DNA from 4 places in the Mesorhizobium sp. B2-3-7 genome. Region 2 is predicted to be linked to each of the others. Evidence: predicted binding sites of a transcription regulator. Region 2 holds the regulator's gene; each other region holds the start of a gene.

Region 1 (7,294 bases), on a different contig from region 2:
GGCCGACGAATTCCCCGAGGTCATCGAGGACATCAGGGGCACGGGGCTGATGCTGGGCCTCAAATGCGCCATGCCCAACGGCAAGGTGAACATGGCGCTGCGCGACCAGCATCTGCTCGCGGTTCCGGCCGGCGACAACGTCATTCGCCTGCTGCCGCCGCTCACCGTCACGGACAGCGAGATCCATGAAGCGCTGGAGCGCATTCGCGCCGGCGCCAAGGCCCTGTTCGAGGCCATCGCCGCTGAAGCCGCGAAGTAAATTCGAAAGCTCCTGATGTCACTTCGTCATTTCACCGACCTCTCCGCCGTTTCCGAAGGCGACCTGCGCTCCATGCTGACCGACGCAGTGGAGCGCAAGGCGCGCCTCAAGGCGGGCGAGCGCTCGAAACCGCTCGAAGGCAAGGTGCTGGCGATGATCTTCGACAAGCCGTCGACGCGCACGCGCGTCTCCTTCGATGTCGGCATGCGTCAGCTTGGCGGCGAGACCATCATGCTGACGGGCACCGAGATGCAGCTCGGCCGGTCCGAGACCATCGCCGACACAGCCAAGGTTCTGTCGCGCTATGTCGATGCCATCATGATCCGCACCACCTCGCATGAGCGGCTGCTGGAGCTGACCGAGAATGCAACCATCCCGGTGATCAACGGGCTCACCGACGATACCCATCCTTGCCAGCTGATGGCCGACATCATGACCTTCGAGGAGCATCGCGGTCCGGTCGCCGGCAAGACCATCGCCTGGACTGGCGACGGCAACAACGTGCTGCATTCGCTGCTGGAAGCCTCGGCGCGGTTCCGCTTCAACCTCAACGTCGCGGTGCCCGAAGGCAGCGAGCCGGCGCAGAAGCATGTCGACTGGTCAAAGGCGCATGGCGGCAAGCTCTCCTTTACCCGCTCGCCAGAGGAAGCTGTCGACCAGGCCGACTGCGTCGTCACCGACTGCTGGGTGTCGATGGGCCAGGAGCACCGCGCCCGCGGCCACAACGTGTTTTCGCCCTACCAGGTCAACGCCAAGCTGATGGCCAAGGCAAAGCCCGACGCGCTGTTCATGCATTGTCTGCCGGCGCATCGCGGCGAGGAAGTGACGGACGAGGTCATCGACGGTCCGCATTCGGTGGTCTTCGACGAGGCCGAGAACCGGCTCCACGCCCAAAAGGCCGTGCTTGCCTGGTGTCTTGGGGCCTGAAGTGGACTTGAAGTGTCTTGGCGCTTGACGTGCCGGGGAACTTGATCTCCGGAGGCGCGATGCCTATCTGCGCGGCATCACACAAATCAAGCGCGTTTAGACGCATGCTCCCCAAAGGGCGGCATGGCCGCGCCCTGGAGCTTTGTCATGCTGGAAACCCATCAAGTGGCTGAACATCACCCCAAACTCGGCGAATTCGGTTACGCCGGCGATGATCACGTCGTGCCCTTCGAGGTCGGCCCGCTCGATGTGCGCGGCCGCACCGTGCAGCTTGGACCGATGCTCGACGCGATCCTTGGCCGCCATGATTATCCCGAGCCGGTCGCCCGGTTGCTGGCGGAAGCCTGTGTGCTGACGGTGCTGCTCGGCACCTCGCTCAAGTTCGAGGGCAAGTTCATCCTGCAGACCCGCACCGACGGCCCTGTCGACATGCTGGTCGCGGATTTTTCCACGCCCTCGGCGCTGCGCGCCTATGCGCGCTTCGATGCCGACCGGCTGGAGGCGCTGATTGCGGCCGGCGAGACCTCGCAGCAAACGCTGCTCGGCAATGGTGTGCTGGCGCTGACCATCGACCAAGGTGCTCACACGCAGCGCTACCAAGGCATCGTCCAGCTCGACGGCGAGACCCTGGAAGAGGCCGCGCGCACCTATTTCCGCCAGTCGGAGCAGATCCCGACCGATCTCCGGCTTTCCGTCGCCAAGCTTTTGACGCCCGGCCCCGGCGGCGCGCGCGAGCAGTGGCGGGCGGGCGGCATCCTGGCGCAGTTCCTGCCGCAGGCCTCCGAGCGCATGCGCGTTCCTGACCTGCCCGGCGGGGATGGCGATCCGCGCGAGGAGATCCACGATCCCACAGACAATTCCTGGCAGGAATTGCTGGCGCTGCTCGGCACTATCGAGCCGACCGAACTGATCGATCCGACCATCGGCGCCGAGCGGCTGCTCTATCGTCTGTTCCACGAGCATGGCGTGCGGGTCTTCGGCGGCGTTCCCGTCGCCGATCAGTGCTCATGCTCCCGCGACAAGATCCGCGGCATCCTCGAGGGCTTCTCCGCGCAGGAGATCAAGGACAGCACCGAGGACGGCGGCATCCACGTCGCTTGCGAGTTCTGTTCGACGCAATATGACTTCGATCCGGCGGAATTTACGACTCAGTAGGGTTCTTGTTTCTCCCCGTTCTACGGGGAGAAGGGGCCCAAGAGCGGATGAGGGGCGGCGCTGCCCCTCATTCCTGCCGGACATTTCTCGCCGTATAGTGACGGGGAGAACGACGCTGTCGCCGATTTCGCCTCGTCTAATTCACCGTCCGCCTTGTCCCCGGCAGGTCGAGTGAGAAGGCGGGGATGGCGATGTCGAATGTCTCGCCCCGCTCGTTGCGCATGGTGTAGTGACCGACCATGATCCCCGACGGGGTCGAGAGCGGACAGCCCGACGTGTATTGATAGCTGTCGCCGGGATTGAGTTCGGGCTGATCGCCGACCACGCCGGCACCTCGCACTTCCTCGACCCGGCCGGCGCCGTCGGTTATGTGCCAATAGCGCGACAACAGCTGCACGAATTCGTCGGACTGGTTGTCGATCGTTATCTGGTAGCCCCAGACATAGCGGTTTTCCGAAGGATCCGAGCGGTCCTCGAGATAGAACGGCCTGACCTGCACTTCGATGTTGCGCGTGACGGCGCGGTACATGAGCGGCTCCAAAACAAATCCGGTGTGGAACATTCGGCGCTCTTTGCGGTTCGATCAACCGTGCGCGTCCGAGTTGCTGTCCCTGAAGGGCAGGTGCCGACAAACAATGTCATTTGAGTGACACATGACAGTGATGGTGTGCACCAGCAATGCCGGGCGACTCGGGCGCTCTGTCGAACTGTCGAAAACGGCCGCCAAGCGGGCCGGTTTTTCTGGAGTGACCGGATATCGATGGAACTCGCTCTCATAACCGGCTCGCTTTCGATCGCTCTCATCGCCTCAAATCTCGCCAGCATCCTGCTCGCCTGCTCGCGCCTGAAACGGCGCGCCGCCATCGCGCCGCCGGCCGGCAAGCCGCTGCCTGTGTCGATCGTCATCCCGGCGCGCGGCGTCGAGCCGTTTACCCATGAGACGCTTGAGCGCGCTTTCTCGCTCGACTGGCCGCGCTACGAACTGATCTTTTGTGTCGCCCATGCCGACGACCCCGCGGTCAAGCCGATCCGCGCCGCGATCGCCCGCTTTCCAGCCGTGCCGGCCCGCCTGCTCACCGGCGACGACCGCGTCAGCGCCAACCCGAAACTGAACAACTGCGTCAAGGGCTGGGAGGCAGCGCGCCACGACTGGGTCATTCTCGCCGATTCCAACGTGCTGATGCCGAAAGACTACGTCCAGCACCTGATGGCGGCATGGCGGCGGGACACCGGCCTGGTTTGCTCGACGCCGATCGGTTCGCGGCCCGACGGCTTCTGGGCAGAAGTCGAATGCGCTTTCCTCAACACGCTGCAGGCGCGCTGGCAATATGCCGGCGAGGCGCTTGGCCTCGGCTTTGCCCAGGGCAAGAGCATGTTGTGGAACAAGCAGATGCTCGACGCCAATGGCGGCATCCGTGCGCTCGCCGCCGAGATCGCGGAGGATGCCGCGTCGACCAAACTGGTCAACAGGCTCGGCCTGCGCGTCAATCTCGTCGCTTCGCCCTTCGAGCAGCCGCTCGGGCAGCGCATGCCGGGCGAGATCTGGTCGCGCCAGGCCCGCTGGGCGCGCCTGCGCCGCGTCACCTTTCCGCTCTTCTTCGCGCCCGAGATCCTGACCGGCGTGGCGGCTCCGCTCGTGCTGGCGCTGATCGCCGCGGCCAGCGCCGGCGTCAGCCTGCCCATGACAGCGCTTTGCGTGCTGGCGCTCGCCTACCTGCCGGAATGCATGCTCGCCTCGGCAAAGGGCTGGTATCTGTCGCCGCGCATCGTCACCGCGATGATCGCACGCGACCTGATGTTGCCGGCGATCTGGATGCGCGGTTGGCTGGGCGGGGCCGTCGACTGGCGCGGCAACGCCATGACCATCGGCACCAAGGCGGCCGAGCTCGAAGAGACGCCCTCCCGCGCTTGATGTCGGCGGTTCAGCTTGATGTCGAGGAAGGTTATCGTATATACAAAAATTGTTGAACTTGGCTCTATTTTTGTGTATACAATAACCTATGGAGCGCCCCGACGGCGATGCTGTTCGAGTGGGATGAAACAAGGCAAAGACAAACAGGGCCAAGCATGGCGTGGATTTCGCGATCGCTCCGTCCTTCGATTTCGCCAATGCCGTTATCCGGCTCGATGACAGCGAGGATTTTGGCGAGGATCGTCTTGTTGCCATCGGTCTGATCGAGGCTGGCGTTTTTGTGATGGTCTATGTCGAGCGAAGCCATGCGATCCGCGTAATTTCGCTACGCAAGGCAACGAGACAGGAGATTACGGACTATGTCGAAAACCTCTAAGACGATCGTGCGCCGCGAGGCTACTCCCCCAAAGCAGTCGCGCGCTGATGCTTTGGGGCTCGCCAGAAAGGCGCTTGGCGCGAGGACCGACGAGGAAGATGCTGCGATCACTGCCGCCGCCGAGGCCGATCCGGATGCGCAGCCGACCGATGCCGCTTCGCGCCGCAAAGTTGGCCGACCGCCGCTTGCGCGACCCAAACGTGCGGTACAGTTGCGCCTCGACGCCGATGTTGTCGACCGTTTCAGGGCCGGTGGTGATGGCTGGCAGACGCGCATGAACGAAGCGTTGCGCAAAGCGGCAGGCCTGTAATCCTCGGTCTGCCACCAGTCCTCATCGGGCCTTCAACGCCTGCGCGATGTCGTCCAGCAAATCGTCGGTATCTTCCAACCCGACCGACAGCCTGAGCGTGCCGGGTCCGATGCCGAGCTCGGCGCGCGCTTCGTTGCTTAGGTTCTTGTGCGTCGTCGTCGCCGGATGGGTGATCAGGCTTTTGGCGTCACCGAGATTGTTCGAGATCAGGACGATGTCGAGCGCGTTCTGCAAGGCGAAGGCACCCTGCTTGCCGCCCTTGACGTCAAAGCAGATCAGGGTGGAACCGCCCGACATCTGCTTCTTCACGACGTCAGCCTGCGGATGGTCGGCGCGCCCGGGATAGATCACGCGGGCGATCTCCGGCTGCTCGGCCAGGAAATCGGCGATCTTGCCGGCGCTCTCCGTCTGCTGGCGCACGCGCAGCGGCAGCGTTTCCAGGCCCTTCAGCAGCGTCCAGGCATTGAACGGTGACAGGCTGGGGCCGGTATGGCGGAAATAATCGTGCAGGTTCTCGTCGATCCACTTCTTGTCCGACAGAATGACGCCGCCGAGACATCGGCCCTGGCCATCGATGTGCTTGGTCGCCGAATAGACCACGATATGCGCGCCGAGCTGCAACGGCTTCTGCTGCAGCGGCGTGGCGAAGACATTGTCCACGACCAGCCGCGCGCCGATCGAATTGGCAAGCGAAGCGACGGCGGCGATGTCCACCACCTCAAGCGTCGGGTTGGTCGGGCTTTCCAGGAAAAACAGCTTGGTGTTGGGCCGAACCGCCTTTTCCCAATTGGCGATGTCGGTGCCGTCGACCAGCGTCGCCTCGATGCCGTAGCGCGGCGCCAGCGTCTCGACCACCCAGCGGCAGGAGCCGAACAGGGCGCGCGCCGCAACGATGTGATCGCCGGCCTTGACGCTGCACAGGAGGGCTGCCGTCACCGCCGCCATGCCGGACGCGGTGGCGCGCGCGTCCTCGGCGCCTTCGAGCGCGCACATGCGCTTCTCGAACATGTCGACGGTCGGATTGGCGTAGCGCGAATAGATGAAGCCCGGTTCCTCGCCCTTGAAGCGGGCTTCGGCGGCTTGGGCCGTTTCATAGACATAGCCCTGGGTCAGGTACATCGCCTCGGAAGTTTCACCGAAGCCGGAACGCAGGGTCCCGCCATGCACGAGTGCGGTCTGAGGCTTCCAGTTGCGCGTCTTGCTCGTCATCGTCCTATCCAAACACAAAAAAACCGGCCGCGAAAAAGTCGCAACCGGTCCATGCGGCCTTGCGGCCCGACGGTCCTTTAGCGACTTGTTTAACGTGGCTGCAAGCCGACCGGCCAAATCACCACGGGATAACGACCCTTTAGACCCGCGCCACGCTTGCGTCAATTGCCGGCTTCATTAAGAGACTTGTACCAGCAGAGCGGAGCCAGACTTTGCGGCAGACAGGAATTCTTCCCGATCAGGACATTGCGGCGCTGTTCCAGTCCGGCGCGCTGAAGTCGTCGCGTGCGCTCGACGCCGACCAGATCCAGCCGGCCAGCCTTGATCTGAGGCTCGGCGACAAGGCGTGGCGGGTGCGCGCGTCCTTCCTGCCGGGTCCCAACCATAAGGTCAGTGAAAAACTCGACCGGTTGAAGCTGCACGAGATCAGCCTGGCCGACGGCGCTGTTCTGGAAACCGGCTGCGTCTACATCGTGCCCCTGCTCGAAAGCCTGGCGCTGCCGGCGGAAATTTCGGCGTCCGCCAATCCCAAGAGCTCGACCGGGCGGCTCGATATCTTCACCCGCGTGATGACCGATCGCGGCCACGAGTTCGACAAGATCGCCGCCGGCTATCATGGTCCGCTCTATCTCGAAGTCAGCCCACGGACCTTCCCGATCGTCGTGCGCGCCGGCTCGCGCCTTTCGCAGATACGCTTCCGCACCGGCAATGCGCTGCTCTCGGAAGCAGAGTTGCATCAATTGCACCGGGCCGAAATGCTGGTCGCCACCGAACCGCCAAACATCTCCGGCGGCGGCATCGCATTGTCGATCGATCTCAACGGCGACAGTGACGGGCTGGTCGGCTATCGCGGCAAGCACCATACCGGCCTGGTCGATGTCGACAAACGCGCGGCGCAGGAGATCGTCGACTTCTGGGAGCCGATCCACAAGAGCGGCGCCGGCGAGCTGGTGCTCGATCCGGACGAGTTCTACATCCTCGTCAGCCAGGAAGCGGTGCATGTGCCGCCGCTCTACGCGGCCGAAATGACGCCCTTCGATCCGCTGGTGGGCGAGTTCCGTGTCCACTATGCCGGCTTCTTCGATCCGGGTTTCGGCCATTCGGCGGCCGGCGGCACCGGCAGCCGCGCCGTGCTCGAAGTGCGCA
Region 2 (7,294 bases):
TGTCGATCTCGGTCGCCTTAAGGAACCGGGCGACGGCGCCGAGTTCCGACGCACGCGCGGTGTCGGCCTGCGGGTTGGACGTCGTATCGGTCATGATTTTCTCCCGCCGGCCTGCCCGTCCGATGCGGGATGCCGGAAGCCAGCCTAGAAGTTACCCGCCCGGGGCGGAAAAACAAATTTTCTTGAAAAAACGCCGCGGCTTGGCAGCCGCGGCGTTCATCGCATGAAATGGAAGATCAGTTGCAGGCCGCTACGCTGCCCGCCGCGACGCCGGCACAGACCTCGTCTTTCTTGATCCAGCCGGCGTCGATGACGACGTTGAGATTGTCCTTGGTGATCGCAACCGGGGTCAGGAACAGCGATTTGACGGTGTTCCCACCGGGCGTTGTGAAGTCCTTGACGCCGGCGATATCGGTCATCTTCTTGCCGTCGGCCAGCTGCGAGGCGATCTCGGCGGCATTCTTGCCGAGTTCACGCGCGTCCTTCCACACCGACACGGTCTGCGTGCCGAGCGCGATGCGGTTCAGCGCCGCGTGGTCGCCGTCCTGGCCCGAGACCGGAACGGTACCGGCCAGGCCTTGAGCCGTCAGCGCCGCGACGACGCCGCCGGCAGTGCCGTCATTGGCCGCGACGACCGCGTCGACCTTGTTGTCGTTGGCGGTCAGGAACTGCTCCATGTTCTTCTGCGCATTGGCCGGCAGCCAGCCATCCGTATAGGCTTCGCCGACATTCTTGATCTTGCCGCTGTCGATGGCGTCCTTGAGCACTTCCATGGAGCCCGAGAACAGGAAATCGGCATTCGGATCGGCACCCGAGCCCTTGATGAAGACGTAGTTGCCTTCCGGCTTCACCTTGAACACTTCGCGGGCCTGCATGCGGCCGACTTCCTTGTTGTCGAAGGTCAGATAGAAGACGTCCTTGTTCTCGATCAGGCGGTCATAGCCGACGACCGGAATGCCTTCGTCGAGCGCCTTCTGCACCGCCGGGCCGATGGCGGAGGCGTCCTGCGCCAGGATGATCAGCGAATTGGCGCCCTGGGAGATCAGGCTCTCGACGTCGGTGAGCTGCTTGCCGGGATTGGACTGGGCGTCGGCGGAAATATACTTGTCGCCGGCGGCTTCGATCGCCTTCTTCATGGCGGCCTCGTCGGTCTTCCAGCGCTCTTCCTGGAAGTTCGACCAGGAAACGCCGATGACCTTGTCCTTCGCCTGCGCGACCGACGCGAGCGTCAGCGACATGGCGACACCCGCCAGGATGGCGGCTGTGAATCTCTTCATCTTAATCCTCCCTGCGCCGCGTATGGCGCGACCAAACAGGCCCGTAGGCCGGCACAAAGGCTCTATTTTTTCGAGCCTCGAAAAAACACTGGTCCATCGTCGGAACGCTGTCAACGTCGATTCTGATGTATTTTGATGTCCTCGTGAATTTTTTTCGAGCTCCGGAATAAATAATGACAGCCAAGGCCGGTTCTGCCAGTATTTGACGGTCGTCGGGATCCTGGGGAGAGAACGCGGCGACGGGGAGGATGCGAGAAACATGTCGGTCGGAATCCGCCACGACGATTTGCGCCGACGCAACCGGGCGATGGTGATCGCGGCCGTGCGCCGTGCCGGGCAGCCCTCGCGCACCGAGATTGCCGCGACCACCGGGCTCAGCCATTCCACCATATCGGCGATCTCCTCCGACCTGATTGGCGAAGGCATCCTGGCGCAGAGCAAGCCGAGCGAGGCCGGTGCGCTGAAACGCGGCCGGCCGCAGGTCGGCCTCAGCCTCAACCCTGAAGCCGCGGCGGTGATGACCGTGGTGCTGTCGCTGAATTTTCTCTCCGTCGCCGTCATCGACTATGCCGGCCAGGTGATATCTGAAGAGCAGCGCCGGCTGGACACGCTCACCCTGTCGCGCGAGGCGCTGATCGGCGAATGCGTGGCCATCGTCAGGCGGCGGTTCGAGGATCCCGACCTCGACGTCGGCAGCATCGCCCGTATCGCGCTGGCGATCCAGGGCATCACCGACACGGATGCGCGCACCATGCTGTGGTCGCCGATCACGCCGCAGACCGACATCGCCTTCGCCGACATACTGGAGGCCGAGTTCGGCATTCCCGCCACCATGGAGAACGATTGCAACATGATGGCGGTGGCGCTGCGCTGGCGCGATCCCCAGCGCTACCGCGACGACTTCATCGCCATCCTTTTGTCGCACGGCATCGGCATGGGCTTGGTGCTGAAGGGTGAACTGTTCACCGGCACCCATTCATCCGGAGGCGAGTTCGGCCACATGATCCATCGCCCCGGCGGGGCGCTCTGCCGCTGCGGGCGGCGCGGCTGCGTCGAGGCCTATGCCGGCAACTATGCCATCTGGCGCAACGCGAGGCAGCTTGGCGAGGACACCGAGCCCGTCGACGTCAGCGACGCCGACATGCGCACCCTGGCGGCCTCGGCGCGCGAAAAGGACGGGCCGGAGCGCGAAGCCTACCGCAAGGCCGGCGAGGCGCTGGGTTACGGCCTTGGCAGCCTGTTCGCGCTGATCGATCCGGCGCCGGTCGCCATGGTCGGCGTCAGCGCCGCCGCCTTCGACCTGATCGAGCCGGCTCTGCGCGAGGCCATTGCCCAGACCGCCGGCGGCCAGCACTCGAAATCGATTTCCTTCGACACCGAGCCGAACGAACTGCCACTGATCCGCGAGGGCTGCGCCATGCGCGCGCTGACCTTCGTCGACCAGGAGATTTTCGCGCCGGGGGCACAGGCGAAATCAGGCGTGGGCGAGAACGTTGCGTGACATATCCCTAGTCTTCGCGAATCGCATACCCCGCGCCCCGAATGGTGCGGATCACGTCAGGCATGCGGCCATTGTTGACCGCCTTGCGCAGCCGGCCGACATGCACGTCCACGGTGCGCTCGTCGATATAGATCGTTTCGCCCCAGACATTGTCGAGCAGTTGGCTGCGCGAGAACACGCGGCCGGGATGTCGCATCATGAATTCGAGCAGGCGGAACTCGGTCGGCCCGAGCCGGATCTCGCTTTTCTTGCGGTAGACCCGGTGCGATTCACGGTCGAGCACGATGTCGCCGACCTTGAGCACGCTGGACAGAACTTCGGGCTTGGCGCGGCGCAGCAGCGCCTTGACGCGTGCCATGAATTCCGGCGTTGAGAACGGCTTGACCAGATAGTCGTCGGCGCCGGTGGAGAGACCGCGCACCCGGTCGCTTTCCTCGCCGCGCGCCGTCAGCATGATGATCGGCAGCCGCTCGGTCTCGGGCCGCATGCGGAGACGGCGGCAGAGCTCGATGCCGGACACCGCCGGCACCATCCAGTCGAGCACAAGAAGGTCAGGGACATTCTCCTGCAAGCGGATCTCGGCTTCGTCGCCGCGCGTCACCACCTCTACCTGATAACCCTCCGATTCCAGATTGTAACGGAGCAGCACACCCAGCGGCTCCTCGTCCTCCACCACCATGATGCGTGGCGCGATCATCGACTGGTCACCCCTGCCGTCAAGCCGCTGGCGCCGACATCGCCGTCTCGTCCTGCTTCGGGCGATTGGCGGGCAATTGCGTGCCGGTCAGCACATAATAGGCATTTTCGGCAATGTTGGTCACGTGATCGCCGATGCGCTCGAGATTCTTGGCGCAGAACAAAAGATGCGTGCAGGCGGTGATGTTGCGCGGATCCTCCATCATGTAGGTCAGCAGCTCGCGGAAGACCGACGTGTATTTGACGTCGATGCGTTCATCGTCGGCGCGCAGCTTGGCAAGTGCCGCGGCATCGCGCGCCGCATACTCCTCGATCACGCCTTGGACCTGGATCAGCACAAGCTGCGCCATGGCGTCGATGGAGTGCGACAGGTCGCGCGGCGTGGCGGCAAGGCCGACGGTGCCGACGCGCTTGGCGATGTTCTTGGCGAGATCGCCGATGCGTTCGAGATCGCCCGCCATGCGGATCGAGCCGACGACATGGCGCAGATCGTCCGCCATGGGCTGCCGCTTGGCGATCAGGGTGATGGCGCGGTCGTCGAGTTCGCGCTGGCGCGCATCCATGATCGCGTCGTCGGAGACGACGCGCTGGGCGAGCGCGTTGTCGGAATTCAGGAGCGCCTTGGTCGCGCCGCCGACCATCGATGAGGCGAGATCGCCCATGTCGCGGATCAGCCTGCTGATCTGTCCGAGATCTTCGTCAAAGGCTGCGACTGTGTGTTCGGCCATGATCTTGGTCCTCGTATGCCTGGGATCAGCCGAAGCGGCCGGTGATATAGTCCTGCGTGCGCTTCTCGCGGGGCGACGTGAAGATCTTCTCGGTGCGGTCGAACTCGACCAGCTCGCCCAGATACATGAAGGCGGTCTGCTTCGACACGCGCGCCGCCTGCTGCATGTTGTGGGTGACGATGACGATCGTATAATCGGCCTGCAACTCGTCGATCAGCTCCTCGATCTTGGCGGTCGACAGCGGATCGAGCGCCGAGGCAGGCTCGTCGAGCAGGATGACCTCCGGCTTCACCGCCACCGTGCGGGCGATGCAGAGGCGCTGCTGCTGGCCGCCCGAAAGGCTGAGGCCGCTGGCGTTGAGCTTGTCCTTGACCTCGCTCCACAGTGCCGCGCGCTTCAGCGCCTGCTCGACACGGCCGTCCATCTCCGCCTTGCTGAGCTTCTCATAGAGCCTGACGCCGAAGGCGATGTTCTCGTAGATCGACATCGGGAACGGCGTCGGCTTCTGGAACACCATGCCGATCTTGGTCCTGAGCAGGTTGAGATCCTGCGAACGGTCGAGGATATTCTGGCCGTCGAGCAGCACTTGGCCCTCGGCGCTCTGCCTCGGGTAAAGCTCGTAGATGCGGTTGAAGACGCGCAGCAGCGTCGACTTCCCGCAGCCCGAAGGCCCGATGAAGGCGGTGACGCTGCGCTCGGGCAGCGACAGGCTGATATCCTTCAGCGCCTTCGACTGGCCATAGTAGAAATTGAGGCCCTTGACCTCGATCTTGGCTTTCTCGACCGCGACTTCGGGCGTATTCAACTCGGTGGACAACATCGGTTTCATCTGTCCTCTCTGCGTCCGGTAAGGCTGCGGGCGAAGATGCTCAGCCCGAGAACCGTAAGGGTGATTATGAGTGCGCCGGTCCACGCCAGCTGCTGCCATTCCTCGTAGGGGCTGAGAGCGAACTGGAAGATGGTGACGGGCAGGCTGGCCATCGGCGCATTGAGATTACTCGACCAGAACTGGTTGTTGAGTGCCGTGAAGAGCAGCGGCGCCGTCTCGCCGGAAATGCGGGCGATGGCCAGCAATATGCCGGTGACGATGCCCGACAGCGCCGCACGGTAGGCGACCGAGCGGATGACCACCCAGCGCGGCGCGCCGATCGCGGCGCCGGCCTCGCGCAGGGCGTTCGGCACCAGGTTGAGCATGTCCTCCGTGGTGCGAACGACGACCGGGATGACCAGGATGGCCAGTGCGACGGCACCGGCAATCGCCGAGAAATGTCCCATCGGCCGCACCAGCAGCTCGTAGACGAACAGGCCGACGATGATCGAGGGTGCCGACAGCAGGATGTCGTTGATGAAGCGCACGACGGTGGTGAGGCGCGAGAAGCGGCCATATTCGGCCATGTAGGTCCCAGCGAGGACACCGATCGGCGTGCCGACGATGACGGCGATGACTGTCATCATGATACTGCCGTAGATGGCATTGAGCAGGCCGCCGGCATCGCCGGGCGGCGGTGTCATTTCGGTGAACACAGAGAGCGAAACACCCGACAGGCCCTTATAGAGCAGTGCGCCGAGGATCAGCGCCAGCCAGGCCAGGCCGATGCCCGCCGCCGCGACGCATAGCGTCATCATCACGGCATTCCTGCGCTTGCGTCGATTGTGAAGCGATGTGGCCGTCGACATCGGTCAGGCTCCCGTGCGGCTGTCCATGCGCAGCAGCATGTAGCGCGCAAGGGCAAGGATCAGGAAAGTGATGACGAACAGGATCAGGCCGAGCGCCACCAGCGAAGACGTATAGAGATCGCCGTCGGCTTCGGTGAACTCGTTGGCGATGGTCGCCGAGATCGTCGTGCCGGGCGCGAACAGCGAGGCGCTGATGCGGTGGGCGTTGCCGATGACGAAGGTTACCGCCATGGTTTCGCCGAGCGCGCGGCCGAGGCCGAGCATGACGCCGCCCATGATGCCGACTCGGGTATAGGGGATGACGACGCGGCGCGTGACCTCCCAGGTCGTGCAGCCGATGCCGTAGGCCGATTCCTTCAGCACCGCCGGCACCGTGTCGAAGACATCCTTGGTGATCGAGGTGATGAAGGGCAGGACCATGATGGCAAGGATCAGCGCCGAGGTCAGAAGGCCGATGCCGTAGGGCGGGCCGGCAAACAGGCTGGAGAGTCCCGGCACGTCGTGGAAAAGCTTGATGATGAAGGGCTGCACCGTCGTCTGCAGGAACGGCGCGAACACGAACAGGCCCCAGATGCCGTAGATGATGGAGGGTATGCCGGCAAGCAGCTCGACGGCGATGCCGATGGGGCGCCGGAGTGGCCGCGGGCAGAGTTCGGTAAGGAAGATGGCGATGCCGATGCCGATGGGAACGGCGATCAGGATGGCGATGGCGGCGGTGACGATGGTTCCGTAGATCGGGGCCAGCGCTCCGAAATTCTCGGTGACCGGGTTCCACGATTCGGTCGTCAGGAAGGAGAACCCGAATTTCGACAGCGCTTCCCACGAGCCGGCAAACAGCGAAATCGCCACGCCGCCGAGGATGAGCAGGACGAGGATGGCGGAAAAGCGTGTCGCCGTCCGGAAAATCGTATCGGTGAGCGCGAAGCGTCGGACCGTCGCTTCCCTGGCCCGCATGGCGGCCGACGATGGCATGGCTTCGGAGACGGCGGTCATCTGGCCCTCGCGTTTCAAGGAAGACAGGGAGGGCGCCGTGAAGCGCCCTCCTCGTTCAGCAGGGATTACATGGCGGAATAGAGCGGCTTGCCGTCTTCGCCGACGATGTCCTTGGCCCACATGTCCTCGACGCTCTTGACGACCGCGTCGGGGATCGGAACGTAGTCCAGCGCCCCGGCCATGTCGTCGCCCTTGGCGTAGGACCAGGCGAAGAACTTGAGCGCTTCACCGGTCGCCGCCACGTCGCCGGGCTTCTTGTAGACCAGGATCCAGGTCGCCGACGTCATCGGCCAGGATTCGGCGCCCGGCTGGTTGGCCAGGATGACGCCGTAACCAGGCTGCGAGCTCCAGTCGGCATTGGCCGCCGCCGCCGAGAACGCCGCCGCCGTCGGCTCGACCTTCTTGCCGTCCTTGTTGATCAT
Region 3 (7,294 bases), on a different contig from region 2:
GCAGCGCGGCATTCTCGGCGAAATCGCCGGCAGCGATCGATTGCAGGATTCGGTCGGCGATCTGGCGCCACAACGAGACGCCGCTGCGCCGCTCGATACCGTCAGCCACGTGTTTTCCGTTCACGGTTTCGCCCCTGGCCGGCCCCTGTCACGCACCCGTCATGGACTCGCGTTAGGTAACGGGTATAATTCGTATGGTTGTCTATATCAATAGACAAATTAGAAGCAAGGATGTTGCTCATGCGAGGACAGGAAGCGCGCGACCAGGCCGAACGCAAGGCGGCCATGGCAACCCTGGCGCAGTCCAGCGGCGACGACATCGTTCGCCTCTGGAACGAATCCGGCCTGCCTGCCGAGGCCGAACTGCTGCGCGGTCCCGAGACCGGCCTGGTTACCATGCGCGGCCGCATCGGCGGCGGCGGCGCGCCGTTCAATGTCGGCGAGGCCACCGTGACCCGCGCCACAGTGCGCCTGCCGTCCGGACAGGTCGGCCATTGCTATGCGCTCGGCCGCGACAAGCAGAAGGCGAAGCTGGCGGCCATCGCAGACGCGCTGTGGCAGGACCCCGCTCATCGACAGACGGTCGAAACGGGCCTTCTCGGGCCGCTGCGGGCTGCCTTGACCACGGCACGAGAAAAGCGCCGCGCCGAAACGGCGGCAACGAAGGTGGATTTCTTCACCATGGTTCGCGGAGAAGATTGATGGATATCGCAGCGCAATCGATCGAGGGCGGGTTCGCCGATCCGGTGTTCAACGCCCAGACGGTGTTTCGCGCCGTCATGGACGCAATGGCGCGGCCGGGCAGCGTGCACCCCTTGCCGGCCCTGGCCCGCCCGCCGGCGCCGCTTTCGGCGACATCGGGCGCGGTTGCGCTGGCATTGTGCGACAATGACACGCCGCTCTGGCTCGACCCGGCCCTGCATGCCTCGGCAGCGGTCATGTCCTGGCTCGGCTTTCACAGCGGTGCGCCGCTGGCCAACACCCCGGCCGACGCGCATTTCGCCTTTGTGGCCTCGCCGGCCGAGATGATGGCGCTCGACGGTTTCTCGCAAGGCACGCAGGACTATCCCGACCGCTCGACCACATTGATCCTGCAGGTCGGCGATCTCACGTCAGGCACGCCGCTGCTGCTCGAAGGTCCTGGCATCGAGAAGACGGCGACGATCGCGCCGGCCCGCATGCCGCGTCATTTCATCGAGCAGTGGAAGCAGAACATCAACCGCTTTCCGCGCGGCGTCGACATCATCCTGGCGGCACATGACAGCCTCGCCTGCCTGCCGCGTACGACACGCATCAAGACGACGGAGGCCTAGCATGTATGTCGCGGTAAAAGGCGGCGAAGCTGCAATCGCCAACGCCCACAGCCTGCTCGCCGACCGTCGGCGCGGTGACCGCTCGGTACCGGCACTGCGCCTCGACCAGATCGTCGAACAGCTGGCGCTCGGCGTCGACCGGGTGATGAGCGAAGGCTCGCTTTACGATCGCGAACTCGCCGCACTCGCTATCGTGCAGGCGCGCGGCGACATGATCGAGGCGATCTTCCTGGTGCGGGCCTACCGCACCACGCTGCCGCGCTTTGGCTATACAAATGCCATCGACACCGCCACCATGCTGGTCGAACGCCGCGTTTCGGCGACCTACAAGGACCTGCCCGGCGGCCAGTTGCTTGGGCCCACCTTCGACTACACGCACCGGCTGCTCGATCCCGAGCTTGCCGCCGGCGCCGATGTCGCCGCGCCCTTGCGGCGCGAGACGGAAGCGCAGGCAATGCCGCGCGTCTCGGCGATCCTCGCTCGCGATGGGCTGATCGAGCCGGACGGAGACATGCCGCAGGACCATGTCCCCGGCGACATCACCCGCGAGCCGCTGGAGTTCCCGATGGCTCGCGACATCCGCCTGCAGGCGCTGTCGCGCGGCGACGAGGGCTTCCTGCTGGCGCTCGGCTATTCCACGCAGCGCGGCTATGCCCGCAACCATCCCTTCGTCGGCGAGATCCGCATCGGCGAGGTCGAGCTGGAGCTCGACGTGCCCGAACTGCCTTTCGCGGTGCCGCTCGGTACCGCGCGCGTTACCGAATGCCAGATGGTCAATCAGTTCAAGGGCTCGGCCAAGGCGCCACCGCAATTCACACGCGGCTACGGGCTGGTCTTCGGCCAGAGCGAGCGCAAGGCGATGGCCATGGCACTCTGCGACCGCGCTCTTCGTGCAAGCGAACTCGGCGAGGACATTGTCGCCGCCGCCCAGGACGAGGAATTCGTCATCTCGCACTCCGACAACGTCCAGGCGACCGGCTTCGTCGAACATCTGAAGCTGCCGCATTATGTCGACTTCCAGGCCGAACTCGACCTCGTGCGCCGCATGCGCGCCGAGTACGACGCCCGCGAAAATCCCGGCAAGATTGAAGAGAAGAAAGAGGCCGCGGAATGAGCGCGCAACCGACCGACATCGCCAGCTACAACTTCGCTTATCTCGACGAACAGACCAAGCGGATGATCCGCCGCGCGATCCTCAAGGGCATCGCCATTCCCGGCTATCAGGTGCCGTTCGCCTCGCGCGAAATGCCGATGCCCTATGGCTGGGGCACCGGCGGCGTCCAGGTTACCGCTTCGATCATCGGCCCCGACGATGTGCTGAAGGTCATCGACCAGGGCGCCGACGACACCACCAATGCGGTCTCGATCCGCGCCTTTTTCAAGAAGGTCGCCAATGTGGCGGTTACGACCGATACCGCCAGCGCCAGCATCATCCAGACCCGCCACCGCATTCCCGAATATCCACTCGCCGCAGGCCAGGTGCTGGTCTACCAGGTACCGATCCCCGAGCCCCTGCGCTTTCTCGAGCCACGCGAGACCGAAACGCGCAAAATGCATGCGCTGGAGGAATACGGCCTCATGCATGTGAAGCTCTATGAGGACATCGCCAAGCACGGCCGCATCGCCACCACCTATGCCTATCCGGTGAAGGTCGAGGGCCGCTATGTGATGGACCCGTCTCCGACGCCGAAATTCGACAATCCCAAGATGCACCGCTCGCCGGCTTTGCAGCTGTTCGGCGCCGGCCGCGAGAAGCGCATCTACGCGCTGCCGCCCTTCACTGATGTGGTCAGCCTCGACTTCGAGGATCATCCGTTCGAGGTGCAGACCTTCGACCAGCCCTGCGCGTTGTGCGGCGCCGAGAACGTCTATCTCGATGAGGTCATCCTCGACGATCACGGCGGCCACATGTTCGTCTGCTCGGACACCGATCATTGCGAGAAGCGGCGCAGCACGCCTCCCTCCCCCTTGTGGGGAGGTCGCGCCGAAGGTGGCGGTAGCGACCCATCGGCAGCCTCCACCCCGGCGCTGCGCGCCGACCCTCTCCACAAGGGGGAGGGTAAGGAGATACAATGACCGACGAACCCTTGCTGCGCGTTTCGGCGCTCTCCAAATTCTACGGCTCGCGCGTCGGCTGCGACAACGTCACCTTCGATCTGTGGCCGGGCGAAGTCCTGGCTGTCGTGGGCGAATCCGGCTCCGGCAAGACGACATTGCTCAACTGCCTGTCGACGCGGCTGCTGCCCTCCTCCGGCACCGCCAGCTACCGCATGCGTGACGGCCAGTTCCGCGAACTCTACCGCATGAGCGAGGCCGAACGCCGCTTCCTGATGCGCACCGACTGGGGCTTTGTCCACCAGAATCCGGCCGACGGCTTGCGCATGACGGTGTCGGCCGGCGCCAATGTCGGCGAGCGGCTGATGGCGGTGGGCGACCGCCACTACGGCAAGATCCGCGCCACCGCCGTTGACTGGCTGTCGCGCGTCGAGATCGAGGAAGACCGCATCGACGACGAGCCGCGCGCCTTTTCCGGCGGCATGCGCCAGCGCCTGCAGATTGCCCGCAACCTCGTCACCGGCCCGCGGCTGGTGTTCATGGATGAACCGACAGGCGGCCTCGACGTCTCGGTGCAGGCGCGCCTGCTCGATCTCTTGCGCGGCCTCGTCACCGATCTCGGCCTCGCCGCCATCGTCGTCACCCACGACCTCGCGGTGGCGCGGCTTTTGTCCCAGCGCATGATGGTGATGAAAGACGGCCGCGTCGTCGAAAGCGGCCTCACCGACCGTGTGCTCGACGACCCGCGCGCGCCGTACACGCAATTGCTTGTTTCCTCGATTCTGCAGGTTTGACGATGGCGCCAAGTCACCCCCCTCTGTCCTGCCCGCAAACGAATAACGATTGGAGTACCTTCTGATGCCGACGCCTCTCGTTGTCTCCGATCTCGCCAAGAGCTTCACCATGCATCTGCGCGACGGCATCAAACTGCCTGTCGTCGCCGGTGTCTCCTTCTCGATCGGCGCCGGTGAATGCACCGTGCTCGGCGGCCCGTCCGGGGCCGGCAAGAGCTCGATCCTGAAGATGCTCTACGGCAATTACGCCGTCGACGAAGGCCAGATCATCGTCACGCACGAAGACGGGCTCATCGATCTCGCCAGCGCCAGCCCACGCACCGTGCTTGCCGTGCGCCGCCAGACCATCGGCTATGTCAGCCAGTTCCTGCGCACCGTGCCGCGCGTACCGGCGCTCGACGTCGTCGCCGAGCCGCTGGTGGAGCGCGGCGAGGATCGCGAAACAGCAAGAAGCAAGGCGCGCGCCTTGCTGGCGCGGCTCAACCTGCCGGAAAAACTCTGGGCATTGCCGCCGGCGACCTTCTCCGGCGGCGAGCAGCAGCGCGTCAACATCGCGCGCGGCTTCATCACCGGGCACCCGATCCTGCTGCTCGACGAGCCGACCGCTTCGCTCGACGCCAGGAACTGCGATGTGGTGATCGAACTCATCGCCGCCAAGAAGGCGGCAGGCGTCGCCCTGCTCGGCATCTTCCACGACCATGATGTGCGCGAAGCGGTGGCCGACCGCATCATCGACGTCACCGCCTTCGCCCCGGGAAAGCTCGCCGCATGACTAAAAAACTGTCGGAAACGCCGCTGGTCCATCCGACGGCGGATGTGGAGAATTCGACGCTTGGCCGGTGGACCGAAATCGCCGACCGCTGTCGGGTTTCGGAAAGCGAACTCGGCGACTATTCCTACATGATGCAGGACTGCGCCGTCTGGTGTGGGACGATCGGCAAATTCTCCAACATCGCGGCAAGCGTGCGCATCAACGCCACCAACCACCCGACCTGGCGACCGACGCTGCATCACTTCACCTACCGCGCATCGGACTATTGGGACGATGCCGAACACGAGAGCGAATTTTTCGCTGAGCGCCGCGCCAGGCGCGTCACAATCGGCCACGACACATGGCTTGGCCATGGCTCGACAGTCCTGCCCGGCATCACCGTCGGCGATGGCGCCGCCGTCGGCGCCGGAGCGGTGGTATCGAAGGATGTCGCTCCCTACACCATCGTCGCCGGCGTGCCGGCAAAGCCGGTCCGCGAGCGCTTCGACCGCCGCACCGCCGAGCGCTACCAGGCGCTTGCCTGGTGGGATTGGGACCATGCGAGGCTGCGCGCCGCACTCGACGATTTCCGTCAGCTCGAGGCCGAAGCTTTCCTGGAAAAATACGGTGGATGACGGTGGTGAATGGAATAGGGCTGCTCACTATTCGCATCCCTTACACAGAGTTCGGGCAGGGGGCTGTCTTCTCGAGCCGCCTGCCTTCCGCAGCTTCAGGGACATGGAAGCACTTCGAGGAACTGATTGGTCCTGGCCTGATCGCGCACGACACGGCTGTGGGTGGTAACAAAACTGACATCAATCCGACACCGCAGGTTCATGGCGCTGCGCTAGCGAGGGTCAACAGGACCTTCAACCGCGACTGGACGGGAACGCACCATGTCAGCCACGCTCGAAATCCGCGGCGTCACCCGACGATTTGGCAAGAACACCGCCGTTAACGATGTCAGCATCTCGATCCCGCAGGGTCAGATGGTCGGCGTCATCGGCCGTTCCGGCGCCGGCAAGTCGACCCTTCTGCGTATGATCAACCGCCTCATCGATCCCAGCCATGGATCGATTTTCTTCGACGGAGCCGAGGTCTCGCAATTGCGCGGTTCGCCGCTCAGGCGCTGGCAGCGCGACTGCGCCATGATCTTCCAGCAATTCAACCTTGTGCCGCGCCTCGACGTGCTGACCAATGTGCTGCTCGGCCGGCTGAACCATCGTCCGACCCTGTCGAACCTTTTCGGCATGTTCTCGCGAACCGAATGTGCGCAGGCGGTCGCGGCCCTCGAGCGGCTCGACATCGCCCGTACCGCGCTGCAGCCCGCCGGCACCTTGTCGGGCGGCCAGCAGCAGCGTGTCGCCATTGCCCGCGCCATGATGCAGCAGCCCCGGGTGATCCTGGCCGACGAACCGATCGCTTCGCTCGACCCGCTCAACGCCAAGGTGGTGATGGATTCGCTGCAGGACATCAATTTGCGCGAAGGCATCACCGTGGTCACCAACCTGCACACGCTGGACACCGCCCGTACCTATTGCAACCGCATCATCGGCATGGCCGCGGGCAAGGTCGTGTTCGACGGGCCGCCGGAGGAGCTTAACCGCGAGGCCGTCCGTCTCGTCTATGGCGCCGACAGCAATGGCGGCGAAATCTCCGAGGCCATCACCTCGACCAGCGTTGCCTTCAAGCAAAAAATCGCCGCATCCGCCGGACCGCTCGAACCCGCGTTCCCGGGTTACTGAGAGCGACCTGGATCGCCAGCCCGCGTCAGGGCACCCGTCAAAATCACCAACGCCGCCGGCGCGGGGCCGGAACCTACAGGAGAGAAATCAGATGTTCAGGAAAATGGTTTTTGGCGCCGTTTCGGTGCTTGCAATGGCCACCGGCGCGGCGCATGCCGCCGATATGAAGGAATTCCGCGTCGGCATCCTCGGCGGCGAGAACGAAACCGACCGGCTGCGCAACTACCAGTGCCTGGCCGATCACCTGAAGGCCGAATTCGGCTTCGAGAAGGTCTCGCTGTTCCCGGCCGCCGACTATGACGGCGTCATCCAGGGACTTCTCGGCGGCACGCTCGACTTCGCCGAACTCGGCGCTTCCGGCTACGCCAGCGTCGTCCTCAAGGATCCCAAGGCGGTAACCCCGATTCTCACAACCCAGCAGACCGACGGCGCGACCGGCTACTATTCGATCGGCCTGGCGCTGAAGTCCTCCGGCATCACCGACATCAAGTTGGCCAAGGGCAAGAAGCTCGGTTACGCCGATCCGGATTCGACCTCCGGCTACCTGATCCCGCTGACGCAGATTCCGAAGGACACGGGCGCGTCGAACGAGACCTTCTTCGCCTCGACCCAGTTCAATGGCGGCCATGAGAACAA
Region 4 (7,294 bases), on a different contig from region 2:
CATCCGCGGCTGGCGAGCGGCGGACAAGCTTGTTTTCGTCGATGCGAGCCCGCGCGATCAGGACCAGGTGGTTGTGGGCGATTTCGACCTCGCCGGTCTTCTGACCCGCATTCTGCACGCGAGCCGAAGCGCCGGGGCAAAGCGCATCGTGCTCGATTCGGTTACCCAACTTTTCGATCATTTCGTAGCCGAGCAGACGGCAGTGCGCCGCGAACTTCTACGTATTGCGACCGCGCTGAAGAAAGAAGGGCTGACGGTCCTTATGACCGCGGAACGCAACAGTGAATATGGTGAAATCTCCCGTCACCGAATAGAGGAGTTCGTCGCAGACAATGTCGTGATCCTTCGCAATGCCCTTGATCGCGAGCGCCGTCGGCGGACTATAGAAGTCCTGAAAATGCGCGGCAGCCGTCACGTTGAGGGCGAAGTGCCCATAACGCTGGTCGCCGAACAGGGCATCGTAGCTGTGCCTCTGTCATCGTTGCGCCTGGAGCAGCAATCAAGCACGAAACGGGTCACCAGTGGTAATTCCGAACTCGACAAAATGTGCAGCGGCGGGTTCTTTCGCGACAGCGTAACCCTTGTCAGTGGAGCCACAGGCACCGGAAAGACTCTACTTGTCACCAACTTTCTAGCGGGCGGAGTGGCTGCGGGCGAACGCGCCTTGCTCGTCGGCTATGAGGAGAGCCGCGGCCAGCTTTTCCGCAACGCGCGTAGCTGGGGCGTCGATTTCGAAGCGATGGAGGCGGATGGTCGCCTGAAGGTAGTCTGCCTTTATCCGGAAGCGCAGAGTTTGCCGGATCACCTTCTGATGATCCGCGAACTGGTGGCGGAGTTCAAACCCGATCGCATGGCAATCGACAGCTTGTCGGCATTGGAGCGCATCGCGCCAGAAACCGGGTTTCGTGAGTTCTTGATCAGCGTCACCTCCTTCATAAAGAAGCGCGAAATTGCCGGCCTTTGCACCGCTACCAACAAATCGCTTGTCGGAGGCCAGAGCGCTAGCGAGCAGCATATTTCCACACTCACCGATTCGATCATTCTGTTGCGCTACATTCAGCAGGAAGAATTCATGCATCGCGGCATGATGGTGCTGAAAATGCGCGGCAGCGAACACGACAAACAGATACGGCGCTTCACCATCGACAGTGGCGGTATGCATCTTGGAAAGCCCTTTGACAGCGCGCCTGATGTGTTCGGCGACTCCGCCGTGGACAACACGTCGACATGAAGAGCGCCTTGAATACGGCGCAAAACGCCGCCGAAATGCTGGAATCGCCCGGAGATACATCTCCGGCTGGCATCAGCCAGCTCAGCTTTCGCCAGTTGATCGAAAATACCGCCGACGGGATGCTGGTGGTCGATTTGGACGGAACAGTGCTCTATGCCAATCCTGCGGCAGCCGTAATTTTTGGACAGCCGCTTGACGAACTCCTCCACGTTCCGCTCGGCCGTCCGGTCGTCTCCGGAGAGATCGCCGAGATCACCGTTCACCGTTCCGGCCGCAAGCCGGCAGAAGTGGAAATGCGTACGGTCGAGGTTACCTGGGACAGCAGGCCCGCATTGCTTGCCAGCCTGCGCGATGTCTCGGCCCAGCGATCAAGAGAAGAAAACGCACGCCAGTCACAAAAGCTCGAAGCCATTGGACGCCTCGCAGCTGGCATTGTCCATGACTTCAACAACCTACTCGCCGTTTTCGGGTCTGGCCTTCGGCTTCTGGAGAAACAGATCGCTAAAGATCCTGCGGATGAGAAAGTCACTCTGCTGGTCGAGGAGATGTTCAGGCGGATCGAAAATGGAGGAGCGCTAACACAGCAACTGCTTGCCTTTTCGCGACGCCAATCCCTGGTCCCGGAACAGATTGATCTCAATGAACGTATCAAGGGGCTGACGACGCTGCTGGAACGGACGTTGGGGAGCGGTATCCGGGTGCAATGCAATCTGGATCCAGCCTTGGACCCTATCCTTATCGATGCCAACCAGCTCGACATCGCCGTTCTTAACCTTGCGGTGAACGCCAGAGATGCAATGAAAGGCAGTGGCACCCTCACGATTGAGACCAGCAATTTTCCAAATGATCTGGAGGATTTGCGTTCAGCGGCGGCTTCATTTGTTCGCGTGACTGTACGCGATACCGGCTGTGGAATGAGCAAGGACACCCTGGCGCGCGTTTTCGAACCATTCTTCACAACAAAATCGGAAGGGCAGGGTACGGGACTCGGGCTAAGCCAAGTTTACGGCTTCATCAAGCAATCCGGTGGGCATGTCCGAATCGATAGCGAAATCGGTCAGGGAACAAGCCTGCATCTCTACTTGCCGCGCGCTTCTGGAACCGAGCGGCAGCAGAACTGAGCGGCGGCAGACCCATTCCCGGCCAGCAGACTGATTGGCCGATGTCAAATCCGTCAGGCTGAGCGCGGGACGGGAATTTCCACGCATCGACCGAGCATTAAACCGACGCCTTTTTCAGCGTTGTCATGTCAGTGTTGTCATGTGCTGTTAGACGCCGTCCGTCGGTGAGGTCGCTGACCGTCTCGAGACAGGTCCCTGGTACATCAATTCAAGCAGCAAGCCGCTATGCAATCCTTTTCCGGGTCACTTTCATCCGGAAGTGAACGCTACTTTAGCCGGACATGAAGTGCGCCTGCCCGCAACAAAACCGTTGTCCGCTGCGCGCGAACGACACATAGTGCCATTGCGGGAGTGCCCCTTTCGCCAATGACAAGCAATGAGAACGGGAGACGAAACATGAAGTTCTTTGGCTTCGCGGCCGGTGTCGCCGTGACCCTGCTTTCCACAACCTCCGCCTTCGCCGTCACGCAGATCAGCTGGTGGCACGCCATGACCGGCGCCAACGCAGAGGTCGTCGACAAGATTTCCAAGGATTTCAACGCCAGCCAGGGCGACTACCAGATTGTTCCGGTTTTCAAGGGCACCTATCCCGAAACGCTGAATGCCGGCATCGCCGCCTATCGCGCCGGCCAGTCGCCTGACATCATCCAGGTGTTCGATGTCGGCACCGGCGTGATGATGGCGGCCCGGGACGCGATCAAGCCAGTGGCCGAGGTGCTGACCGGCGCCGGGATGGACTTTGACAAGAGCCAGTATCTGCCAGGCATCGTCGGTTATTATTCGACGCCGGACGGCACCATGCTGTCCTTCCCCTACAACTCCTCCTCGCCGATCCTCTACTACAACAAGGACATCTTCCAGAAGGCGGGGCTCGATGTGAACAACCCACCCAAGACCTGGAACGAGGTGTGGGAGGATGCCAAAAAGATCAAGGCGAGCGGCGCCGCCGCTTGCGGCTACACCTCGACCTGGCTGACCTGGATACACCTGGAAAACTTCGCGGCGTGGAACGATGTGCCGTGGGCCACGCAGCAGAATGGCCTGGCCGGCGGTGATGTCGAACTCAAGATCAACTCGCCGATCTTCGTCAAACATTTCCAGGCGCTCGCCGATCTGGCCAAGGACGGCACCTTCAAATATGGCGGGCGCACCTCCGAAGCCAAGCAGATATTCCTCGCCGGCGAATGCGGCATCTTCACCGAATCCTCGGGCGGCCTAGGCGACATCGTCAAGTCGGGCATGAACTACGGCATTGGCCAGTTGCCCTATGACAGCGACGCCAAGGGCGCGCCGCAGAACACGACGCCGGGCGGTGCGAGCCTTTGGGTCTTCGGCGGCAAGTCCGACGAGGAGTACAAAGGCGTCGCGGCTTTCTTCGCCTATCTGTCCAAGACCGATGTGCAGGAATATCTGCACCAGAAATCGGGATACCTGCCGGTGACGCTCGCCGCCTATGAGGCGACGAAAAAGTCCGGCTTCTACGACAAGAATCCCGGTCGCGAGACGCCGATCCTGCAGATGACGGGCAAGGCGCCGACCGACAATTCGAAGGGCGTGCGGTTGCCGAACTTGCCGCAGGTGCGCGACATCCAGAACGAGGAGTTCGAAAAGATGCTTGCCGGCCAGGAAACCGCCCAGCAGGCGCTCGACAATGCGGTCACGCGTGGCAACGCGGCAATCAAGGAAGCGCTGGGGAATTAGGGCGCGTCCGAACCTATCGAGTTATAGTCCTTGCTCTACGAGGCCCCCCTCTGCCCTGCCGGGCATCTCCCCCTGAAGGGGGGAGACTGGCTGTCGCGACCGTTTTCGGCGATTGTCAAAGCTGGAGAATGGCAGCTGCCGCAGGAACTGCCAATCTTCCTCCAAGAAGGGGAGATGCCCGGCAGGGCAGCGGTGAGCGCCGTAGAGTGCCGCTCGGCTTTCCACGCCGGAGCGGCGCATTGACCCCGCGCGTCGTCTTTCCCAACAAAGTCTTGCCATACCTCCTGGTGGCGCCGCAACTTGCCATCACGCTGGTGTTCTTCTACTGGCCGGCCGGGCAGGCGCTCTACCAGTCGATGCTGAGGCAGGACCCGTTCGGGCTGAGGAGCAGGTTCGTCTGGTTTGCCAATTTCCGCAAGGTGCTTGCCGACCCGGCCTATCTCAACTCGATCAAGGTCACAGTGGTGTTTTCGCTCGCGACCGTGATCGTTGCCATGGGCGTGGCGCTGCTCCTTGCCGTGATGGCGGAAAAGGTGGTGCGCGGCAAAGGCCTCTACCGCACGCTGATGATCTGGCCCTACGCGGTGGCGCCGGCGATTGCAGGCATGCTGTGGCTGTTCCTGTTCAATCCATCGATCGGCTCGCTGTCTTATCTGCTGAGACGTTTGGGCGTCGCCTGGGATCCGCTGCTCAACGGCACCGACGCCATGATCCTTCTGGTGGCGGCGGCCGCCTGGAAGCAGATCAGCTACAATTTCCTGTTCTTCGTCGCCGGGCTGCAGGCGGTGCCGAAAACGCTGATCGAGGCGGCGGCGATCGACGGCGCTGGCGAAACCAAGCGCTTCTGGACCATCGTCTTCCCGCTTTTGGCGCCGACGACGTTTTTCCTTTTGGTCGTCAATACCGTCTATGCGCTGTTCGACACGTTCGGCATCGTCCACGCCGTCACCGGCGGTGGGCCGGGCAAGGCCACCGAGACACTGGTCTACAAGGTCTACAATGACGGCTTCGTCAATCTGATCCTCGGCGATTCGGCGGCGCAGTCGGTCATCCTGATGGTCATCGTCATCGCGCTCACCGCCATCCAGTTCCGCTACGTGGAACGGAAGGTTCATTACGGCTGAGGAGCGCGATGATCGGTCAATCCCCGTTTCGCATTTTCCTTGCACATGCCGTGCTCATCCTCGGCATACTGATCGTGGCCTTTCCGATCTACTACACTTTCGTTGCCTCGACGCAGACGCTGCAAACCATCCTTAGGCCGCCACTGCCTTTCCGGCCGGGCAGCGAGTTCTGGAACAATTACGGCGAGGCGCTGTTCGGCGGCGTCGGCCGCATCGGCGGGCTCGGCGTCGGCAGGCTGCTCCTCAACTCCACGATCATGGCGCTCGGCGTCGCGGTCGGAAAGATATTCATCTCGATCCTGTCGGCCTATGCGATCGTCTTCTTCCGTTTTCCGCTGCGCATGACTTTCTTCTGGCTGATCTTCATCACCCTGATGCTTCCCGTCGAGGTGCGCATCCTGCCGACCTACAAGGTAATGGTCGACCTCGGTATGATCGACACTTATGCCGGACTGATCATCCCGCTGATCGCCTCGGCCACCGCAACGTTGTTGTTCCGCCAGTTCTTCATGACCATCCCGGGCGAGTTGGTCGAGGCGGCGCGCGTCGACGGCGCCGGTCCATGGCGGTTCTTTTTCGATATCCTGTTGCCATTGTCGCGCACCAATATCGCGGCGCTGTTCGTCATTCTTTTCATCTACGGCTGGACGCAGTATCTGTGGCCGCTGCTGGTCACCAACAGCAACGATATGAACACCATCGTCATCGCACTGAAGAAGATGGTCTCCTTCGCCGATGCCGACACCCAATGGCATTTGGTCATGGTCACGGCGATCCTGGCAATCTTGCCGCCAATCCTGGTTGTGGTGCTGATGCAGCGCTGGTTCGTGCGCGGACTGGTCGACACCGAAAAGTGAGAAGCCGATGGCGACGGTCGATCTGAGGGACGTGAAGAAAGTATATGCCGGCGGCGTCGAAGCCGTGAAGGGCGTCTCCATTGCCATTCCCGACAAGGAACTCTGTGTGCTGGTCGGGCCGTCCGGCTGCGGCAAGTCCACGCTTTTGAGGATGATCGCCGGGCTGGAGACCATTTCTTCCGGCACGGTCGCTATCGACGGCAAGATCGTCAACACGATCGGCCCGACCGAGCGCGACATCGCCATGGTGTTCCAAAACTATGCGCTCTATCCGCATATGAAAGTCTACGACAACATGGCTTACGGGCTACGCAATCGCGGTACGCCCAAGGACGAGATCGACAGCAGGGTTCGTTCGACCGCCAAGGTGCTGGAGCTTTCAGCGCTGCTTGACCGGCGCCCGCGCGAGCTTTCAGGCGGTCAACGCCAGCGCGTCGCCATGGGCCGCGCCATCGTGCGCAATCCGAAAGTCTTCCTGTTCGACGAGCCACTCTCCAATCTCGATGCCAAGCTGCGCGGCCAGATGCGGGTCGAAATCAAGAACTTGCAGCGCTCGCTCGGTGTCACCTCGGTCTACGTCACCCATGACCAGTTGGAAGCGATGACGTTGGCCGACATCCTTGTCGTGATGAATGGCGGATTGGTCGAGCAGGCGGGCGCGCCACTCGACATTTACGAAAAGCCGGCCTCGACGTTCGTCGCCTCTTTCATCGGCGCACCGCCGATGAATCTTCTGTCCCTTTCGGGTCCGGCGCTGACCGGCAGCAAGACGAGCGACTTTGCGCCTGCGAATGCCGTCACGCTTGGCTTCCGCCCCGAGGATGCCGATGTCACTTTCGCGGCCGAGGCACCGTCCGGCGCGCTCGTGCTGCCGACAATGGTGGAGGCGGTCGAGCCGGTGGGAGCGGACAGCTTTCTTCACTGTGCGGCAGGAGGCGACCGCATCGTCGTGCGTGTGGCCGCGCGCGCAACAGCCAAGCCCGGCGACCAGTTGCGCGTCGTGGCCAAGGCCGAGAAACTTCACTGGTTCGATCAGGCTGCAAAGAGGGTCGACTGACGCCAATCTTGCATGCTGATCAGCGAGCCGCGAACCGTCGGCCGGTCAGGCGAATACATGCGCCTGTCCCGACACGGTGAGCCGGACGATCTCACCGACCGCCGGCGCGTCCATGCCGGACTTGCGCAGGATCAGCGGCGTACTGCCGATGGCGGCGGCGTCCGGCGGGTCGGGGCTGTTGAGCAACCGCACCGCGACCGTGC

What was found. The regulator PhoB, encoded in region 2, activates phosphate uptake and scavenging genes when phosphate is short. The targets are predictions, from matches to a motif close to TGTCATNNANCTGTCAT.
Region 1: a site for PhoB is predicted at 2,978-2,994, ahead of FJ940_RS23440 (ceramide glucosyltransferase). Genes of this name have one in related genera too.
Region 3: a site for PhoB is predicted at 5,724-5,740, ahead of phnC (phosphonate ABC transporter ATP-binding protein). Genes of this name have one in related genera too.
Region 4: a site for PhoB is predicted at 2,474-2,490, ahead of ugpB (sn-glycerol-3-phosphate ABC transporter substrate-binding protein UgpB). Genes of this name have one in related genera too.

What each region holds. Positions count from the first base shown of each region.
Region 1 covers NZ_VFVV01000013.1:125,122-132,415, forward strand. Annotated here, with positions in the region: gene FJ940_RS23420 (aspartate aminotransferase family protein) at 1-259, shown strand, start outside; gene argF (ornithine carbamoyltransferase) at 275-1,186, shown strand; gene FJ940_RS23430 (Hsp33 family molecular chaperone) at 1,310-2,341, shown strand; gene apaG (Co2+/Mg2+ efflux protein ApaG) at 2,478-2,870, opposite strand; gene FJ940_RS23440 (ceramide glucosyltransferase) at 3,102-4,253, shown strand; gene FJ940_RS28890 (hypothetical protein) at 4,318-4,560, opposite strand; gene FJ940_RS23450 (BrnA antitoxin family protein) at 4,613-4,939, shown strand; gene FJ940_RS23455 (O-succinylhomoserine sulfhydrylase) at 4,961-6,148, opposite strand; SAM riboswitch at 6,206-6,283, opposite strand; gene FJ940_RS23460 (2'-deoxycytidine 5'-triphosphate deaminase) at 6,361-7,294, shown strand, end outside.
Region 2 covers NZ_VFVV01000017.1:27,424-34,717, reverse strand. Annotated here, with positions in the region: gene FJ940_RS25855 (sugar ABC transporter permease) at 1-94, opposite strand, end outside; gene xylF (D-xylose ABC transporter substrate-binding protein) at 237-1,277, opposite strand; gene FJ940_RS25845 (ROK family protein) at 1,537-2,778, shown strand; gene phoB (phosphate regulon transcriptional regulator PhoB) at 2,786-3,475, opposite strand; gene phoU (phosphate signaling complex protein PhoU) at 3,495-4,202, opposite strand; gene pstB (phosphate ABC transporter ATP-binding protein PstB) at 4,228-5,031, opposite strand; gene pstA (phosphate ABC transporter permease PstA) at 5,028-5,879, opposite strand; gene pstC (phosphate ABC transporter permease subunit PstC) at 5,883-6,872, opposite strand; gene pstS (phosphate ABC transporter substrate-binding protein PstS) at 6,938-7,294, opposite strand, start outside.
Region 3 covers NZ_VFVV01000008.1:49,907-57,200, reverse strand. Annotated here, with positions in the region: gene phnF (phosphonate metabolism transcriptional regulator PhnF) at 1-124, opposite strand, end outside; gene phnG (phosphonate C-P lyase system protein PhnG) at 241-702, shown strand; gene phnH (phosphonate C-P lyase system protein PhnH) at 702-1,313, shown strand; gene FJ940_RS16940 (carbon-phosphorus lyase complex subunit PhnI) at 1,315-2,427, shown strand; gene FJ940_RS16935 (alpha-D-ribose 1-methylphosphonate 5-phosphate C-P-lyase PhnJ) at 2,424-3,389, shown strand; gene phnK (phosphonate C-P lyase system protein PhnK) at 3,386-4,162, shown strand; gene phnL (phosphonate C-P lyase system protein PhnL) at 4,227-4,934, shown strand; gene FJ940_RS16920 (DapH/DapD/GlmU-related protein) at 4,931-5,548, shown strand; gene phnC (phosphonate ABC transporter ATP-binding protein) at 5,810-6,658, shown strand; gene phnD (phosphonate ABC transporter substrate-binding protein) at 6,750-7,294, shown strand, end outside.
Region 4 covers NZ_VFVV01000016.1:59,749-67,042, reverse strand. Annotated here, with positions in the region: gene kaiC (circadian clock protein KaiC) at 1-1,231, shown strand, start outside; gene FJ940_RS25340 (ATP-binding protein) at 1,228-2,352, shown strand; gene ugpB (sn-glycerol-3-phosphate ABC transporter substrate-binding protein UgpB) at 2,749-4,053, shown strand; gene ugpA (sn-glycerol-3-phosphate ABC transporter permease UgpA) at 4,293-5,177, shown strand; gene ugpE (sn-glycerol-3-phosphate ABC transporter permease UgpE) at 5,186-6,034, shown strand; gene FJ940_RS25315 (sn-glycerol-3-phosphate import ATP-binding protein UgpC) at 6,042-7,091, shown strand; gene FJ940_RS25310 (ABC transporter ATP-binding protein) at 7,137-7,294, opposite strand, start outside.